Regions from separate parts of the Vibrio tritonius genome, predicted to be linked through region 3. Evidence: predicted binding sites of a transcription regulator. Region 3 holds the regulator's gene; each other region holds the start of a gene.
The links. The regulator PurR, encoded in region 3, represses purine synthesis genes. The targets are predictions, from matches to a motif close to TNANGNAAACGTTTNCNTNA.

Region 1 (6,419 bases), 760 kb from region 3:
CAATTCTTTAGCACGGCTTTACGGAGTCACGTTTGACCATGGTTGGAGAATAGCGAGTTGAAATATCAGGGTTAATCGCTTCATCTCGTGATAACTGCAACGCTAACAAAGCGGCTTTTTCGGCCATCATGCTAATTGGGTAGCGCACGGTAGTTAGCCTTGGTTTCATGTAACGAGCAATTAATCCGTCATCGAAACCAACAATGGACATTTGATCTGGAATCGCGATGCCATTTTCATCCAAAATAGAGAGTGCGCCCGCCGCCATGTAATCGTTATAACCCACCACGCCAGTGATTGGGATGGATTTAGTTAACAAATTGGTCATGGCCGCTTCGCCACCTTCTAAACTTGGTGCGCCATAATCAATATAGTCTTCGGAAAGGACAATACCATTATCAGCTAATGCGGCTTTGTAGCCATTGATACGTTGGTCGACGTCCTCAATTGGATGATTTGAAGCGATACACGCAATATGCCTGTGACCACTACGAATCAAAAATTCCGTCGCTAAATAGGCTCCTTTGAAGTTATCTAAGGAGATATAACGGTGAGCGATTTCAGGAATATGGCGATTAATCAGCACCATTCCTTTTGCTTCTTTGGCAAACTCAATTAACTCGGCATCGCTCAATGCTTTGGAGTGAATGACTAATGCATCACAGCGGTTGTTGATCAACAGTTCGATCGCTTGGCGTTCACCCTCTTCGTTGTGGTATCCATTACCGATCAGAACATGTTTGCCATTTTGATGAGCAACCATATCTACGGCTTTGACCAAGGTACCAAAAAAAGGGTCAGACACATCTGAGACCAAGACTCCCATTGTCTCTGTGCTTTGATTAACTAAAGCGCGCGCAGCAGCGTTTGGGCGGTAACCCAGTTCGCTCATTGCTTTGGTAACGGCTTCAATAGAAGAAGCACTGGCTTTGGGAGATTTATTGATCACGCGTGACACGGTAGCGACTGAAACGCCGGCCGCTTTCGCGACATCTTTAATGGTGGCCATAACACCTAACTCAACAATTCGTAATTAATTAGAATTAAACACTTTTCAATGAATTATGGCAAATTTGAGTGGGTATTTTATGCGTTAGATCGATGAGAAATAAGCCAATTTTTGAGATTGTACTTGAAGTCATTTGCCTCGGGGGCGTGATGACCCATTTGCTGAGCTAAAATGGAGCGCTACATCAACTATCTGTTGTGCCTTTAAAGCATGCTTAGGATAAAGCATGGTGGTCATTTCTGTTATTTATTCCTGTTTTGCCAATGAATTGCGAATTCGTTCGTGTGCTTATTAATAAAATAGCCAACACTTATGATGGGTTTGTACACTGGATGTTGCTAAGCTGTGGCTTTAATAGCTCTTAGATAGGTTTAATCGTCATATCAGACCATTTTCTAATATCACATTGCTATAAGCACCTAATTGCTCAATATTTAATGATGTCGGACGTCATTAGGTCGGAGGCAACATGGAAGAGCATAAGAAAATAAATGCAACATTTGATTACACCAGCTTTTTAGGGGCGTCGTGCACTAAAAAGTGGACCTTTGCCGATGTGCTCGGCTCGCTGTATCCATTGTCTGGGGCAATGGTTAAACATGTGCCTAACAGTCAAAAAGATCCAGAAGAACGTTTATGGGATATCGCATTAGATCGGCTTTCCAGTCGACGTAGTGATGAGTCGAATTTGATTAACTTGTTCCGTCTTGCTCGCCAAGAGGGGATCGACCAAATTAAATTGATTATGCCTTACGCACTAGAAGAGCAGCAGATCGATATCATCGAGCAAAAAGGCAAGGTGCGAATTCATTGTTCCGCAAGTGATGAATTTGTGGTGGAAGTGTCGAGCCATTTAGAAGCGGCAGAATAGTGGGGCTAATCACGTTATTGAGACCACTATCTACTTCAAGCGCGAGTCTTGATTGAGGAACAACCTTGTTCAGATGAGCTCTTTGTTTAGATAATCTATTTGTAAAAAAAACGGGGCACAAGCCCCGTTCTCGATCTTTGGAAAGGTTAAGTGCTTAGTGGGCAATTAGTCCGTATTCTTTATCCAAGATATCAATGATTTCTTGTTTAGGGTTGTTACTGAGTTCAATTGGCTTACCAATGATTTTTTCAGCAATACCCAAGTAAGTGCGCGAAATATCCATCAAAGCTTCAAGCGGTAGTGCATTATCACGAGCGAGTGCTTCACGTTCAGGCATACGTTCTTTGTTAAGCAGAATATCTGGATCTGGGAAGTAGTTGAGTAGGAACTGGCGGAAGCCTTCTTTTGAGTTTTCCACGATCTTACCGTTGCGGTATTCCGCTTCATCCCAAATACGAGAAGAATCCGGAGTGCCAACTTCATCCATGTAGATCAGTTTTTCAACGCCTTTGGCATCTGAAACGTAACCAAATTCAAATTTGGTATCAACGAAGATTTGATCAATTGCCGCTAGAGCATCACTGATCACGTTGAAACCTTGTTGAAGCAGGGTTTCATACAAATCGATATCCGCTGCTTTGCTAAAGTTGAACGCCGCAAAATTGTTTTCCAAATCCTGGCGAGTGATGTTTACATCATCTGCTTCAGGAACTCCAGGAATGCCGCGAAGGATGCCTTTGGTTGATGGCGTCATCAGCAAATTAGGCAGGCGAGAATCTTTTTCTAAGCCTTCAGGTAATTGGATGCCGCAGAATTCGCGTTCACCTTTCGTGTAGGCACGCCACATTGAGCCGGTGATGTACTGGCGACAAATTGCTTCAACTTTTACGGGTTTGGCTTTTTGTACGATCCAAACAAATGGATGTGGAATATCCAGAATGTGGCTGTCAGCCAAACCATTTTGTTTAAACAGATCAAACCAATGATTAGAGATAGCATTTAATGCTGCGCCTTTGCCTGGAACACCGTTAAGGCCACCTTCTGCATGCCACACACAGTCAAACGCAGAGATACGGTCACTGATCACCATGATGGCAAGCGGGGCATCGGGTGCTACGTCATATCCTTTTTCTTGGATCAGACGGCGGCTATCTTCTTCAGTTAGCCAATAGACTGAACGAACTTTACCGCTATGAACGGGTTGGTGTGTACGAATTGGGAGGTCGTCGTTGACGGCAAGGACTTGATCTGCAAGGCTCATTTAGACATTCCTATCTTATTTCAAACGTCGTTGAGAAGAGATATCAAACAGGAGAGATATCGTTTACTGCGTGCATGATACCAGAACTGTCCTGCGCCGCCAGAGAAAAAGCAAACGTTTGCCTAATTAATGAATTTTTTCACTGTTTTGATGCGTTAGCGCAGTTTTTAAGAGGGGATGATGTAAGTCTCAATCGCCATTGAGTCGTGTATGGCTTGAAGAAAAAGTCTCCTACGACAAACTCATGCGTATATGAGCGTTGTCTACAGCATAGTAGGAGAGAAAGTTACAGTAAATGTGTTGCAAAGGGCAGTGAATTTAGTGAAGCGCACTACTTTGTGAATCAACAAAAAAGACTTCGCATTGGTATTGTCGGCCCAGTTGGACTAAGCGTTCTCGATCTGCCTCGCGGATTGCTTTCGAGACAACCACCGCACTAGCATTACCACTTTCAATGGCTTGAATGGCAATCGATAATTCATCACGCGATTGAGAAGGCTTCATATGGATGATTTTTTCACACCGAATACGATAGGCTGCCAGCTCATTCACTCGAGGGCGGCGGCATTCGGCAGTAAACAGAATCCATTGTTGCTGCTGAGACAAACGTTCTAGACGCGTCATCATGTTGAGGCTGGTGTTGGCATTAACAAAAGAAGAAACAAAGTGCTCTTGAGCCAATGAGGGGAGAGAACGATTTAGGTGAATCATAATACTGTCCTTTTACACATGCTGTATGTGTATACAGTATATCTATACAGGTAGCTGATCAAGTGTTTATTTGTGCGTAATTTACACAAGTTGCTATTTTTGATTGAGGTTTGTCGAGCTAACTAATTGAATTAATAGTTAAATAAAATAATAGCGGTTTTGTGCTACTGAGTGAGAGAACGGTTTGGATTGTGACTTTCTGCACGTTTTTTGTTCGTGGTTTATACAGTGGTTACCACTATTTTCTGCTCATTACTGATGATGTTCAACCACTGGTGGAGCAAAGGCAGAAAACAAAAAAGCGCCATCAAAGGCGCTTAGTGCTTCAAAATGTGTACTTATAATGTCGGGGCTGAAGGTGAGTTTTTCACTTGCTGGCGAAAGGCCAGTTCTTCTAAGTTATATTGGCGTACGTCTAAACGCGCATGCTCATTACATCCTTCACAGGCGTAGAACGCTTTGCCATCAAAGTATTCGTGTTTTGTTAATTGACCCGGGCGTTTACACCAATCACATACCCGTTGTTTGAGTATCATTTTTTCTCTCCCACCTTGAACTAAGGCGTTAATAGTTATGTGTATTATTTCATAAAAGGCGAAGTGACCAAAGGGGTTCTTCGCAACTGTGACAGAACTGGAACAGAAATTGATTGCTTAAGCGTACTGCCATTATGTTACGTTTTGATGGAAAAACACTTCTTCTTTAGGGCTATTTTCAAATTATCGCTTGCGATGGGCCATGACTATCTTGACTGCACTATTGAGGCGTTTCATCTCTTCTTCAGAGCCCTTCATATCAGGATGGTAGATTTTTGAGAGCTGTTTGTAGCGCAGTTTAATCGCCTTTTCATCAGGAATCTGATTAGGCATAAAGCCAAATAGCGCGCATGCCACGGCGAGGTTTTGATTGGTTTGAGGCGGTGATTGTGGTGAGGGAGGTGTTTGTGTCTTTTTTGCTAATAATCGGGTTAGCTTTTGTTTGTCACTTTGTAAGCGAGAAACCTCGTTAAATAGGGTTTCTAACTGCTGTTTCTGCTTCTTCAGTTGCTTTTTTTGTTGATTGAATAGCTGTTGTTGTGCGTGCTTTTCATCTTGTTGATGCTGTACTTTTTTCTGTTTCCGACGTCGCCACAAAGTCATACTCCACATTGAGGAGAAGATAATAATTAATAGGCCCGCCAAAAGTAAGTAATCACTAGCAACAGAACCACTGCCATTGGGAATATCATCTGACGATGCGCTAGGTTGAGCGTTGTTTAATAATTCGGTGTCGTTTTGTGAGGGAGTTGGAATCGCTTGTTCTAGCTGTTTAATCGATGCGACTTGCTTAGCACGCTGTTGATTGAACTTGTTTTCTAGGATTTTTGTATACTTCGCCTCGGCTTGAGGATCTTTTGCGCTGGCAATGCGATACCAAACCTGGGCTAAATCTTGCGCGTCGATACGCTGGGCTCCGAGCTTTTGATAGTAGTCACCTAATGTTGCTTGCGCGGTGGTTTGTCCCAATGTGGCAAGTTTAGTGAGCCAATAGACGGCCTGCTGCGGATCTTTGTCTGTTCCCAAACCGTAGAGATACGCCTCCGCGACTTGTTCTATAGCTTTGTTATGACCTTGCTCTGCGGCTTTCTCAAACCAGTAAAAGGCATCGGGAAGGCTGCGAGTCGTGTCTTTTCCCTGTTGGTAGGCTAAACCTAGGGCATATTGGGCCTGAACGCTATTGGCTTGAGCTTGAGTGAGAAGCACCGATATATCGGCACCGTGAGTTAAAGGAGTGAAAAACAGAGCTAACAGAACAAACAATCGCAACACAGTCGTCAATCCATGATGAAAAAGGGTGTTACACACGCTAACGTGCGGTGGTAATCAACCGCTGGAACGGAAAATGAGATCTTGTCTATCGATATGCCAACATGCAAATTACAGGGCTGTGCACGCACGTTTGATGTAAAGCAATGCATGGATAAGCCACGAGTTTTGTCTGCTGGATAGACACTACAAAGAATAGAGGCAAATGGTGTGGATTACCACACCACTTAATAACACCTTCACTAAAACTTGTTTGTTACTTAAGCATTTTAGGCGCTTGCGCACCATCAATAGGGCGGCTAACTGAAACGCGGCGGCCTTTTTTTAATCCCACTTCGTAATCTTCTGTGAGGTTTTTTATTGCTTCACGCATTTGTTGTTTAAAGGTTTCACGGTCGATGTTTTCAAACTCTTTATCAATATAGCTATTGATTTTGTTGGCTGAGTCTTCATCGGGTGCGATTTCTGGTAATTTCTCAAGCGCGCCTTCAATCCAACCGGAGAGGAAGGAGTTCACTCGTCGAGTAACTTCTGTCGACGAGGTGCCACTGCCCGCAAAACTGTTACGAAATTGACCGGTTTGCTCATTCATCTCACGATAAATAATATCAAAGGCAAAAGCTGCGAAGATGGCACGATCCGCTTCACCGATAAACTCAACGCGTTTGAGTCCTTTATGGTTGAGAAGCACCGCTTCAACACCAAATTTCGTGTTGATACCACGAATAATGCGCAGGATGTTAGAACCAATATTGGCGGGGA
Region 2 (6,419 bases), 590 kb from region 3:
GAACACCCAAAGTCGATACAGGTAACCGAAGCGCATTTAGCCAGACGCGAAGCTGCCACCCACTTGAGTGAAGGGGATCCAGAATATCTCTCCATCGATAACGCGCCAATGCTCAAACCAGAGGACGTGATCGAGTTTAAACGTGATGGTGTTCAAGATGGTGTGTATCGCAAACTCCGTTTAGGAAAATACCCCATTCAAGCAAGACTTGATTTGCATAAAAGAACCCTACAACAGGCACGGGATGAAATTGTGGCCTTTTTACGCCAGTGTTTACGGATGGACATCCGTACTGTGATGATTGTTCACGGTAAAGGTGCACGTTCAAATCCACCAGCCTTAATGAAAAGCTATGTCGCGTCATGGTTACCACAAATAAAAGAAGTACAATGTGTCCACAGTGCTTTGCAATTTCATGGCGGCACTGGTGCTGTTTATGTATTACTGCGTAAGAGCGATGAGAAAAAAATGGAAAACCGCGAGCGCCATCAAAAACGACTTGGCTGAAACCATAGACCTGTTAGAATGCGCGCTCTTTTGACTAAAGAGCGCGTTGAGTTGTGGCTCTTTTAATAGACCCCCCCTCTAAGATTATTAGGAGATTTCCATGTCGCAACCGGAAGAAAAACGCCTCAATAAGTTCATCAGTGAAACAGGTTTTTGCTCCCGTCGTGAGGCCGATAAACTTATCGAACAAGGTCGAGTGACCATTAATGGTCAAAAACCAGAGATGGGAACTAAAGTCACTATCCAAGACGAAGTATGCGTTGATGGAAAACCTGTCGGCGCCAAACCTCGCACCATTTATATTGCACTTAATAAACCAACTGGCATTACCTGTACAACCGAACGAGATGTTCCGGGTAATATTGTTGATTTCATTGGTCACTCAAAACGTATTTTCCCTATTGGTCGTCTCGATAAACCTTCTGACGGTTTGATTTTTTTGACCAATGATGGCGACATCGTGAATAAGATCTTGCGCGCTGGAAACAATCACGAAAAAGAGTATGTCGTTCGTGTTGATAAGCCCATCAGCGATGACTTCATCAAGCAGATGTCGAGTGGTGTGAATATCCTCGATACGGTGACGCTTCCTTGTACCGTAACAAAAGAAACCAAATTCAGTTTTCGTATCGTTTTGACTCAGGGACTAAACCGCCAAATTCGTCGTATGTGTGAAGCTCTCGGTTACGAAGTCTACAAACTGCGCCGTGTCCGGATTATGAATATCTCTCTTGATGGCCTTCCCAATGGTGAATGGCGTTATTTGAGTGATGATGAAGTATCACAACTTCTCTCTTTGTGTGAAGATTCTAGCGGAACAGAAGAAGCGTCAAGCATTGCTGCCAATGGCAAGAAAATTCGTCAAGCGACGGCGGCAAAACTTTACGATAGCCGTGAAGAAAACCAAACATCCAAAGCGCGCCGTAATCAGAAACCTCGGACATTTCGCGGTAACAATGCAGAAGAGTTCCGTCATGCACCTAACTCCAAGAAAGGCCGCCAATCTCGCAGTAATACTAATGAACGTTCAGGTAACGAACGTTCTGAATTCTCGCGTAAACCAAGCCAGAGACGTGATGATGCGTCACGCCCAACGAATAATTCAAACCGGCCAAGCAAACCTACGCATAAAAAAGTGGGTGGCACATTAAGCTTGAAAAAATAGCGTTCGCATTTTTCTGCGCGCATCAATAAAAGAGAGGGAGCCACTTGGCTCCCTCTCTTTTTAATTACTTATTTTAATTATTTAGTACCGAAAATTTTGTCGCCCGCGTCACCAAGACCAGGAACAATGTAACCTTTGTCGTTTAACTTCTCATCGATTGATGCACAATAAAGCTCAACATCTGGATGTGCTTTTTCAAGAGCAGCAATACCCTCAGGAGCAGCAACCAATACTAGTACTTTAATATGGTCACAACCTTTTTCTTTCAGAAGATCGATCGTTGCAATCATAGAGCCGCCAGTTGCCAACATAGGATCAACAACAAGTGCCATGCGCTCTTCAATGTTAGAAGCTAACTTATTGAAATAAGGTACTGGCTCTAACGTTTCTTCATCACGGTACACGCCAACTACGCTGATACGTGCACTAGGAATGTGTTCCAAAACACCATCCATCATGCCTAGACCTGCGCGAAGAATTGGAACCACAGTCACCTTTTTACCTTTGATTTGATCGATCTCAACTGGACCCATCCACCCATCAATGGTAACTTTTTCTGTTTCAAAGTCTGCGGTCGCTTCATAAGTTAACAAGCTACCTACTTCGGTTGCTAACTCACGAAAACGTTTTGTGCTGATATCACCCTCACGCATCAAACCAATCTTATGTTTTACTAGCGGGTGTTTTACTTCAACAACTTTCATTTCCATCTCCGGCATAATTTAAACAAACCTTCGGATTATACACAGATTTACTCTCTTTTTGTACGGTTTAGGCCATTTCCCCTCAAGAACAATAGCGTAAGTTAACTTTACCAAAATCATCATTACGCAAATGCAAGGGAAAAAACAAAAAAAATCTTACGAAAAAACTCGCGCAAACGTTTTCCTTTTGATTATAAGGCGGTAGAATAGCGCCGTTTTCATATCCAACTAAGACCGAGGACTTTCCCCGTGAGCGGTAACAAAACTTCTCTAAGCTATAAAGACGCTGGTGTAGATATTGATGCAGGTAACGAACTTGTCAATCGCATTAAAGGCGCAGTAAAACGAACTCGTCGCCCAGAAGTAATGGGTGGCCTTGGTGGTTTTGGTGCCCTATGTGAGCTACCAACCAAATACAAACAGCCAGTGTTAGTTTCAGGTACCGACGGTGTAGGTACTAAACTACGACTTGCTTTGGATATGCAAAAGCACGACACGATCGGTATCGATCTTGTTGCTATGTGTGTGAACGATCTTATCGTTCAAGGTGCAGAGCCACTTTTCTTCCTTGATTACTATGCAACAGGCAAGCTTGATGTAGACACAGCTGCAGACGTTGTATCAGGTATCGCTGAAGGCTGTCTGCAAGCAGGTTGTGCCCTTATCGGTGGCGAAACCGCTGAGATGCCTGGCATGTACGAAGGCGAAGACTACGACGTAGCTGGTTTCTGTGTTGGTGTGGTTGAAAAAGAAGACATCATCGACGGCACCAAAGTAGCAGCAGGCGATGCCCTCATTGCAGTAGGTTCAAGCGGCCCTCACTCAAACGGCTATTCACTAGTTCGTAAAATCCTAGAAGTATCTCAAGCAGATAAAAGCGAGATGTTGGAAGGTAAAACTGTTGGTGAACACCTACTTGCTCCAACCAAAATTTACATCAAATCAGGTCTTAAACTGATTGCCGAGCATGACATTCACGCAATTTCTCACATTACTGGTGGCGGCTTCTGGGAAAATATCCCTCGAGTACTACCAGAAGGCACTAAAGCCGTTATCGATGGTAACAGCTGGGAATGGCCTGCAATTTTCAACTGGCTACAAGAAAAAGGTAATGTAGACACCCATGAAATGTACCGTACATTCAACTGTGGTGTGGGCTTAATTATCGCGCTTCCTGCTGATCAAGCGCAAGATGCTGTGCAGCTTCTGCAAAAAGAAGGTGAAACTGCGTGGGTAATCGGTACAATTGCAGCAGCAAATTCTAATGAAGGTCAAGTAGAGATAATTTAACCTATGAAAAGTGTTGTTGTTTTAATTTCAGGAAATGGTACCAACTTGCAAGCGATTATTGATGCTTGTAAATCAAGCATTAAAGGCGGCAAAGTCACGGCTGTTTTTTCGAATAAAGCAACTGCTTATGGGTTAGAACGAGCAGAGCAAGCAGGCGCTCAACCAGTATTTATCGACCCTAAGTCTTTTGATACTCGTGATGCTTACGACCAAGAGTTGATGCGTCAAATGGACGAGTTTAATCCAGATTTAGTGGTTCTTGCCGGTTTCATGCGTATTTTAAGCAGCGACTTTGTTCGTCACTACATGGGTCGAATGATCAACATTCACCCATCTCTATTACCTAAATATCCTGGTTTGAATACCTATCAACGTGCAATTTTGGCTGGTGACGAAGAACACGGCACAAGCGTTCACTTTGTAACAGAACAGCTTGATGGTGGACCCGTTATCCTGCAAGCGAAAGTGCCTATCTTCGATGAGGATACGATTGAGATTCTTACTGAACGAGTTCAAGCACAAGAGCACCGCATTTATCCATTGGTAGTGCAGTGGTTTGTAGAAGGCCGTTTAGAAATGAAAGAAGGTAAAGCATTCCTTGATGGCAAAGCGTTAGGCATTCACGGTCACGCTTACGAATAATTCAAATCATACCGATGTATAAAAGGGTTGAACTGAGTTCAACCCTTTTTATTTGCCACTGAAACAGTACCTTGAAGTTACTTGAATCTATTGCTCAAGCCCTAGCGTAGAGGTTCTGTTGGAGCTTGATTTCCAGGCCGAGGAGCGGCAAAAGGAACATTAACTAATTCAGCTTGATTGGTCGCAATGCGCTTACCAAAATGGAATAAGCTAAACTCTCCAGGCTTCATGCGTTGCCAAGCCTCATTACCGGTTAACGGCTGAGTAGCGATAACTGACACGACATCTTCTGGTGTTGTTTCTTCTTGGAAATTGATTTCCACATCTTCGTCAATCAAGGCTGCATGACCAAACGGAGCTTGGCGCGTGATCCAATACAAATGGTTAGTACAGTAACTCATGACATACTCACCATCAGAGAGAAGCATATTAAATACCCCTTTCTCTTTTAGTTCATCGCACAATTCGCAAATAAAGCGAAACACCCCAGTCATATTAACCGGTGGCTCAGGATAACGATGTTCCATTTGGTTAAGCAACCAGCAAAATGCCACCTCACTATCCGTTTTACCGACAGGACGATGCCGCCCCGTCGCCATCGTCTCATAGTCAGTCAATTGACCATTATGAGCAAAAGTCCAGTAACGCCCCCACAACTCGCGGGTAAAAGGGTGGGTATTTTCCAAACACACGCTACCACGATTTGCTTGACGAATGTGGCTAATAACCGCACGGCTTTTGATAGGATAACTTTGAACTAATTGTGCAATTTTAGACTGGCAGCTTGGAGCAGGATCTTTAAAGGTACGAAAACCTTTTCCTTCATAAAAGGTAATCCCCCAACCATCACGATGAGGGCCTGTCCGGCCGCCTCGTTGAATTAATCCAGTAAAACTAAAACAAATATCGGTGGGCACATTTGCGCTCATGCCGAGCAACTCACACATGGTTTAAACCACTCCTTATTTTAAACCACCATCCCCACCGAGAGTCATGGACTCCCCGTGGGGATGAACGTCATTACGCCATCTCTTTTTCGATCAATTGGATCACGATGTGAATGATTTTAATATGAACTTCTTGAATGCGATCAGCATAACCAAAGTGTGGTACACGAATTTCAATATCCGCAACACCGGCCATTTTACCGCCATCTTTACCGGTCAGAGCAATGGTTTTCATCCCTTTTGCTTTCGCCGCTTCAATGGCTTTTAAAATATTACCTGAATTACCAGAAGTCGATAAACCAAACAGGACATCCCCTTTCATGCCTACCGCTTCAACGTAGCGAGAAAAAACGAAATCGTAACCGAAATCGTTACTCACACAAGACAAGTGGCTTGGGTCAGAAATCGCAATACCTGGGTAGCCAGGACGGTTTTCACGGTAACGCCCTGTCAGTTCTTCAGCAAAGTGCATTGCATCACAGTGTGAGCCACCGTTACCACAAGACAGCACTTTACCACCTTGTTTAAAAGAGTCCGCAATCAGCTTTGCCGCCGCTTCAATTTGAGCAATGTTATGCTCATCGCTCAAAAAAGCGTTCAATACTTCAGCTGCTTCAGTTAATTCGCTTTTGATCAAATCATGGTACATAGGTTTGGTTCTCTTTGTTGTTCTGTGTAGGACATTCTCTTAATGAAATGACGCTTAACCAGTGTGAGTTTACCCATTCTTCCCACACTGTCGACCATTTATATAAAAGATTTCCACCTTTCCGACGTTTCTGCATTATTAAATGCACAAACCTACTATTTTTTTGGCATATCCAATTGCATCTCAGGTTGCAACGCCTTGCGCGCTTTCAATTTACGAATGACAAACCAAGCAATTAGACCAACTAAAATAACCACCACATTACCAATGATGATCGCCATCATACGACTTTTACGGGCATCTTCTCGAGCTTGCAGCAGATCTTTCTCTTGTTGAATTTTACGCTGCATTTCCGCTTCTTTTTCGCGCATTAAACGCGTTTGCTCTAGGTCAATCTCACTGACAATGCTGTAAGTATGCTCACTAATTGGAAAAACTAAAGAGCGTCCGGATGCTAAATCGTTAGTATATAAAGTACCAGACCAAGAATACTGACCTAACTCACCACTGTTAGG
Region 3 (6,419 bases):
GGTTTAAATCAATTTGGTCAAAGATTTCACCAACCGAGTATTTCAGCACGCCATAAACGTTCTTGCGCCATTCAGTCGGAGTTCCACTCTGTTTAGCAGCGTTCACCGCTTTGGCCATTTCATCGGCCACCATCGACAGCTGAATCGACAGTTTCAATTTCGAAAACTGCCTGTGGCGGACGTAGTAATCGGTGATACCAATGGCCAAAGGAGAGAGACGATAGATACTGGCTCCATCGGTGACTTCACTAGTAAAACGCCGGATTAATCTTTGGCCAACCAATTCATTAATCGCGTTATTGGCGCGAAAAGCTGATGCTTCGCCAGTGTTATCAAATAGTTTGGTGACAATTTTGAATGCATCGTGCAGCTCACCTTCACCTAACTCTTCGTCAAAACGTTCACTACTCAGTACGGAGATTGCGATTAAATACGCCAGACGTTCAGAAGTTAAGTTCAGTGAGAAATCATGCTGTTTAACCCAGCCAACCAATTCATCGATTGGCTGTTTTTCAGCAGTATGAGTCAACTCACTCATTCGTTTTCCTGTTGTTATTGCTTCTTAGCCCATACGTGAATGTATCGGCCTAATGAGAGGTAAGGCTCTTGGCGGCAAAATTTCCGCTCTAAAGCCACTACATCGTCATGATCGAATTCGCCCATGTTTGTCATGTTACCGATGTAATCACTAAAACAACGAATTCCAGATCGGCCACAAATTTCATATCCAGCCTCTTCTATCCAAGCATAGACAGATTCTGGCAGTAAGCCTTTTTGTGGCTGTAATTTAAATCGTTTTTTGTGTGGCATCCCGTTGAGAATATGGGGAATATTTCCACACACCGCGTTTTTGTAAACCAAACCGTGGTAGTTATAGAACATTATCGATACCATGCCACCCGGTTTCACTTGATTCAGCAAATTTTCCAGTGCAGCTCTAGGTTCTTCTAACCACTCCATCACAGCATGGAACATTAGGATATCAACTGGCCCATCCAAATGATTTTGGATCTCCTGAACTGGAGCATGAACCAGCTGATACTGCTCAAGCAGGCCGTTTTTTTCAATATCCGACTCAGCCAGGCGTAGCATTTCAGAAGAGAGATCACATAATGTTACCTTATGCCCCAGTTGGGCTATTTTTTGCGACATTTGTGCTAATCCGCCACCAGCATCTAAAATATGCAAAGGCTTGTCAGCGGTAGCAAAATGAGTTAACAATTGCTCTATGTCTTCCCAAACAATGACTTGGCGAATTTCACCTTTGTCTGAGCCATAGATGTTTTTTGCAAATTTGTGGGCAATATCGTCGAAATTGCGATCTTTAGTCACGGCAGCTTGAGTTATGATAACGGAACGTACCGCTATTCTGTCATAGGAATGGCAGGAATAAAGAGAGTTTCGTTGTTTTTACTCTCAAGTGCTGTTTTTTCGGGCTATTTTGTATATGTTTGAGCTGAAAAAAATCATTTCTTCCCTATTTATGCCACTGCCAGCATTGCTGATCATTGGATTCATAGGTTTATCATTGATCATGTTTACTGCAAAACGTAAGAGTGGTTGCTTTATCGTCCTCTTCTCGTTGTGTGGGCTATTTTTGATTTCGTTTCAACCAATTTCATCCCGGCTTTTGATGCCGCTTGAGCGCCAATACACGGTGTTTTTACCTACTGACCAATCCATCGACTACGTCATGGTGCTTGGCAGTGGTCATGTTGTGGATGATCAAATCCCACCCACATCGGAGTTAAGCCGTACCGCTCTTGTGCGCCTCACTGAGGGCATTCGGATTATGCGTATGTATCCAGGTTCCAAGTTAATTTTATCTGGCTATTCTGGTGGCAGTGAATTCAGCCATGCGAGGATGCTCGCACAGGTTGCACTTGCACTTGGTGTGCCAAAATCTGAAATCATTTTACTTGAAACCGCTAAAGATACTTGGGAAGAGGCGCGCCAAGCTGCGGCCTTTGTACAGCAGAAAAAACTGGTTTTAGTTACATCTGCTTCTCATATGGAACGGGCTCTTTACGAGTTTCGCTCGGCGGGATTAAACCCGATGCCCGCACCAACTAACTTTCTGGCGCAAAAACACATCTATCAACCTTGGGAAAAATACGCGCCTAAAGCACGTTATTTGGAGCAAACGGAGCGTTATTGGTATGAAACCATGGGGCACATTTGGCAAGTACTACGTGACTGGGTGACCGGTTATGAAGCTGCACAAGGCAGCAAGCATGCCATTACTGTTGATGACCCATCTCAACAATAATCTCTATCCCCAAGCAAACTCAAGCTGTTGGTTCAGTGCGAATAACTTCGCCTGACTATCAAAACAAGAGCATGTTTGGGAACCATTGTTTAGCAAAATGCCAGCACTCAGTGCTGGCATTTTATTATTGACTGGAGTCAGCGAACAGGCCTTTAACTTCCAGCAAACATGTAACCTTCCCCATGGACCGTTACAATAATCTGCGGCGTTTTAGGGTCTAGCTCCATCTTTGAACGCAGTCGACGAATCAATACATCGATCGTCCGATCATTTGGTGCATCAACCCGATGACTGATCATATCTAAAATTGCCTCGCGACTAAGAACTTGGTGTGGATTAGAGGTTAATGCCACGAGTAATTCGTACTCTGCTTTCGTCAATTTAATAGGCTCGCCATTGAGACTTAAAGCTCGGCGTTGTATATCAAACGACCATTCTCCAAAATGGAGAAGTTGATTGCTTGAATTAGTTTCGAGTGAACCAGAACGACAATTAGATACTCGCCAAGTTAAATTTTTCACTCTCGCTAATATTTCTCTTAGCTCAAACGGTCTTGCAATATAATCATCAGCTCCCATTTCCAAGCCAATAATTCTATCTATACTGTCTTCTCTACCATTAATGAGAATAATACCGACATCTGAATGACTGCGTAATTCACGAGTTAACATAAGGCTGTCATCAAATTGAAGATTGGTTTCCATCAGCACCAAATCAATAGCCTGCTGACGTAAAACCTCCCGCATTTCTGCGCCTGTATCCGCGACAGAAATCTGGTAGCCCTCTCGTTTAAAATAATCGACCAAAGTCACTCGGGTGTCTCTGTCGCTTTCTACGACTAATAAGTGATAACTCATAGACGTCACTTTATTCCGCTAAATTAAATCCCTATTCATTCTATTCATAGATGGTCACAATTCTAGAGTACATACTTAAAACCTGATGCTTTATTGATTCAAAACAAGCTTCGATAACATTTTGCTTTATTTGAACAATCGAAATAAAAGACTTTATTTCCATTTCTCAAAATTGTAAAAATTTGACTTCTTTTTTGTCACATTGTTACTCATTTATTTTCTGAATAAGGAAATAATATTCATTTCTATTCGTTAAGTTCATTTAATAAATTTAATGATTTTTATTAAACGTAATTGTGACCAAAACCGAGGTATAGATAACTGAGAGCCAGTTTATCTATTGGCCTTTATACTTTTATACCCAAATGACCTCAAGATGCAGACTTCAGAGCTTCATCAACGAGCACAGGTCAAGCTCAATGACGGCAGGAATGGTCATTCCCTTTCAACGTCATTGGGCGCAGAGATGGGCTTGTTGATGAGCTCCCAAAGGGCGAGTTGTATTCGCTTCTATGCTACGTTACCGATTTTCTACGTAGAATAACTAGGTATTCAAATCGGTGCCTTGCCTATGAGCGAATACATTCTCGCTGAAACAGCATCTTGAGGTTACTTGGGTATATCCTCAAGATGCTAAAACTAAAGCCGCGCCTTCACATTCACGTGGTCAATTAGAGCAAATTATGCGTGCATCCTCAGTCATCTAACGAGAAACTCTGCCCTTCTTACGTAACACAATGAGAAAACGCTTGATATCAAACTAAGATGAATTTTTCATTGCGGGCAGTTCGATAGCAGTCTAAAATCGATAGCGCAAACGATAATCTATAGAAATTTTACTTAAACCGCTGTTATGAAGCGGTTTTTGTGTTTTTACTACTTTTAAGCTTCACTAACATATCGAATCAACACCTGTTGAAGTGGTCAATACTGTAAATCTTTGTCCTTGTCAGCAGATATCGATGGGAACAACCAATGGCGACTATAAAAGATGTTGCACGCATTGCTGGCGTGTCAACCACCACTGTATCACACGTAATTAACAAAACCCGTTTCGTAGCCGAAGCAACACAAGAGAAAGTGTTGGCAGCGGTAAAAGAGCTCAACTATGCCCCTAGCGCGGTCGCTCGTAGTTTGAAATGCAACACGACTCGCACGATTGGTATGTTGGTGACTCAATCAACTAACCAGTTTTTCTCTGAAGTCATTGATGGTGTGGAAAGCTACTGCTATCGCCAAGGTTATACACTGATCTTGTGTAATACTGGCGGTATTTATGAAAAACAACGCGACTATGTTCGCATGCTGGCAGAAAAGCGCGTTGATGGCATTTTGGTGATGTGTTCAGACATGACTCCAGAACTAATGGAAATGCTCGAAGGTCACTCAGACATTCCAAAAGTCATTATGGACTGGGGTCTTGAGGATTCTCAAGCCGACACCATTATGGATAACTCAGAAGAAGGTGGCTACATTGCCACTAAACACCTCATCGATAATGGTCACAAAGACATCGCGTGTTTAAGCGGTCATTTTTCTAAAATGGCGTGTAGAGAACGCATTGTTGGTTTTCGTCGGGCAATGGCAGAAGCCAACCTGCCCGTCAATGAAGATTGGATTTTGGAAGGCAACTTCGAATGTGATACAGCCGTGCTCGCTGCAGATAAAATTCTTGCGATGGATCACAAACCAACCGCGGTATTCTGTTTTAACGACACCATGGCACTGGGTTTAATGAGTCGATTACAACAAAAAGGCGTGAAAGTGCCTGATGATATTTCTGTCGTAGGTTACGATAATATCGAGCTTTCTGAGTATTTCTCTCCACCACTGACGACCATTCACCAACCAAAACGTCGTGTGGGTAAAAATGCCTTTGAGATCCTACTAGAAAGGATCAAAAACAAAGCACATGATCGTCGCATTTTTGAGATGCACCCTGAACTTGTCGCACGAAATACCGTAAAAAAACTTTAATATCATAGTGTTACATTATATTTTCACTTTTGAGACACAATCTTATTGATGAAAATGTCGGTTATTAAAAATACAGTGATTTTTTGGACCGACATCACATTAGGCGAATTTTTTTGTGATTTATATTCAAGTTTAAGATTACTCTAGTGAACGAAATGTCACGTACAGGGCAAACCATCTGAAAAGGTGGGACGCAAAGCCTCCGGCCTAAACCCTTAGATGGTATTTTCTGGCTCTGGGTAGGTAGCGGGGTTACCGATGGCAAAAATGCATATAAGACGTTAACTTCTTACTGACACAATCTTTGCATTCTTTTGCTACATTCTCGGACCTGATTTTGGTGGCGTATTGTTAATACACCGAGACTAAAGGCATGGATAAACCAATATTAAAAGACTCAATGCGTCTGTTTGAAAACTTAGGACGCGTAAAATCTCGTTCAATGTTCGGCGGATTTGGAATTTTTGTTGACGACACAATGTTTGCATTGGTTGTTAATGACAAACTTCACATCCGAGCAGATGATAATTGTTCAGAAAAATACAAGCAGCAAGGCTTAGAACCTTACGTTTACAAAAAACGTGGTTTCCCAGTGGTTACTAAATACTTTGCTCTTCCAGACAACTTCTGGGAAGCCCCAGAAAAAATCCTGAAAGAAGCAAAAGAAGCTTTGGTTATTGCTAAGCAAGAGCGTAAAACTCAAGCTCAAGCAAAACCTAACCGATTGAAAGACTTACCTAATTTACGTCTAGCAACAGAACGTATGTTGCGTAAAGCAGGTATCGAATCGGTTGAAGAGCTTCATGAGAAAGGCTCTGTAGAAGCGTATAAAGCGATACAGCAGACTCACTCTAATGATGTAAGCATTGAACTTCTTTGGGCTCTAGAAGGCGCAATTGAAGGGAAGCATTGGTCAGTGATTCCTCAGAATCGCCGCGATGAGTTAATGCAACGCTTGTAGAAGATTAGCTAGTAAGAGTAACGAAAGCACTCACTTTAGTGGGTGCTTTTTTTTGCCTGTCATAAAAGTAGGCATTTTTTCGTCCATCAGTAGGACAACATTAGTCCGCATTCCATTTCAGCATTTTCTTAATGACAAATCACGTTACTATAGTGGTGCCCCCAAAATCCGAGACATAGTAATAACTGTACTGCGAGCCCAACTTCACATCCATATGCGTTGTTTGGTTTGGTGAACACTGACTATTTCATCATTAATTTTTCATTCATCATTAAAATGGAGTGACAATAGAAAAGCAGTGATTTAGTCATACCCAAGTCATCTCAAGATGCTGTTTTAGCGAATTGGTGATGGG

Region 1: the regulator PurR is predicted to act here: its motif matches at 3,248-3,267, upstream of JCM16456_RS09325 (phosphoribosylaminoimidazolesuccinocarboxamide synthase).
Region 2: the regulator PurR is predicted to act here: its motif matches at 2,545-2,564, upstream of purM (phosphoribosylformylglycinamidine cyclo-ligase).

What each region holds. Positions count from the first base shown of each region.
Region 1 covers NZ_AP014635.1:2,115,157-2,121,575, reverse strand. Annotated here, with positions in the region: gene JCM16456_RS09335 (substrate-binding domain-containing protein) at 8-1,009, opposite strand; gene JCM16456_RS09330 (transporter) at 1,479-1,880, shown strand; gene JCM16456_RS09325 (phosphoribosylaminoimidazolesuccinocarboxamide synthase) at 2,035-3,141, opposite strand; gene JCM16456_RS09320 (hypothetical protein) at 3,460-3,852, opposite strand; gene JCM16456_RS09315 (hypothetical protein) at 4,191-4,388, opposite strand; gene JCM16456_RS09310 (J domain-containing protein) at 4,572-5,660, opposite strand; gene JCM16456_RS09305 (DUF2786 domain-containing protein) at 5,914-6,419, opposite strand, start outside.
Region 2 covers NZ_AP014635.1:762,660-769,078, reverse strand. Annotated here, with positions in the region: gene smrA (DNA endonuclease SmrA) at 1-507, shown strand, start outside; gene rluF (23S rRNA pseudouridine(2604) synthase RluF) at 608-1,672, shown strand; gene upp (uracil phosphoribosyltransferase) at 1,750-2,376, opposite strand; gene purM (phosphoribosylformylglycinamidine cyclo-ligase) at 2,626-3,666, shown strand; gene purN (phosphoribosylglycinamide formyltransferase) at 3,670-4,308, shown strand; gene JCM16456_RS03510 (class II glutamine amidotransferase) at 4,410-5,255, opposite strand; gene lpcA (D-sedoheptulose 7-phosphate isomerase) at 5,329-5,904, opposite strand; gene JCM16456_RS03500 (TIGR03503 family protein) at 6,060-6,419, opposite strand, start outside.
Region 3 covers NZ_AP014635.1:1,355,609-1,362,027, reverse strand. Annotated here, with positions in the region: gene mukF (chromosome partition protein MukF) at 1-538, opposite strand, end outside; gene cmoM (tRNA uridine 5-oxyacetic acid(34) methyltransferase CmoM) at 553-1,332, opposite strand; gene elyC (envelope biogenesis factor ElyC) at 1,421-2,269, shown strand; gene torR (two-component system response regulator TorR) at 2,422-3,126, opposite strand; gene JCM16456_RS23600 (hypothetical protein) at 3,503-3,670, shown strand; gene purR (HTH-type transcriptional repressor PurR) at 4,102-5,103, shown strand; cyclic di-GMP riboswitch class I at 5,262-5,363, shown strand; gene JCM16456_RS06125 (TfoX/Sxy family DNA transformation protein) at 5,477-6,064, shown strand.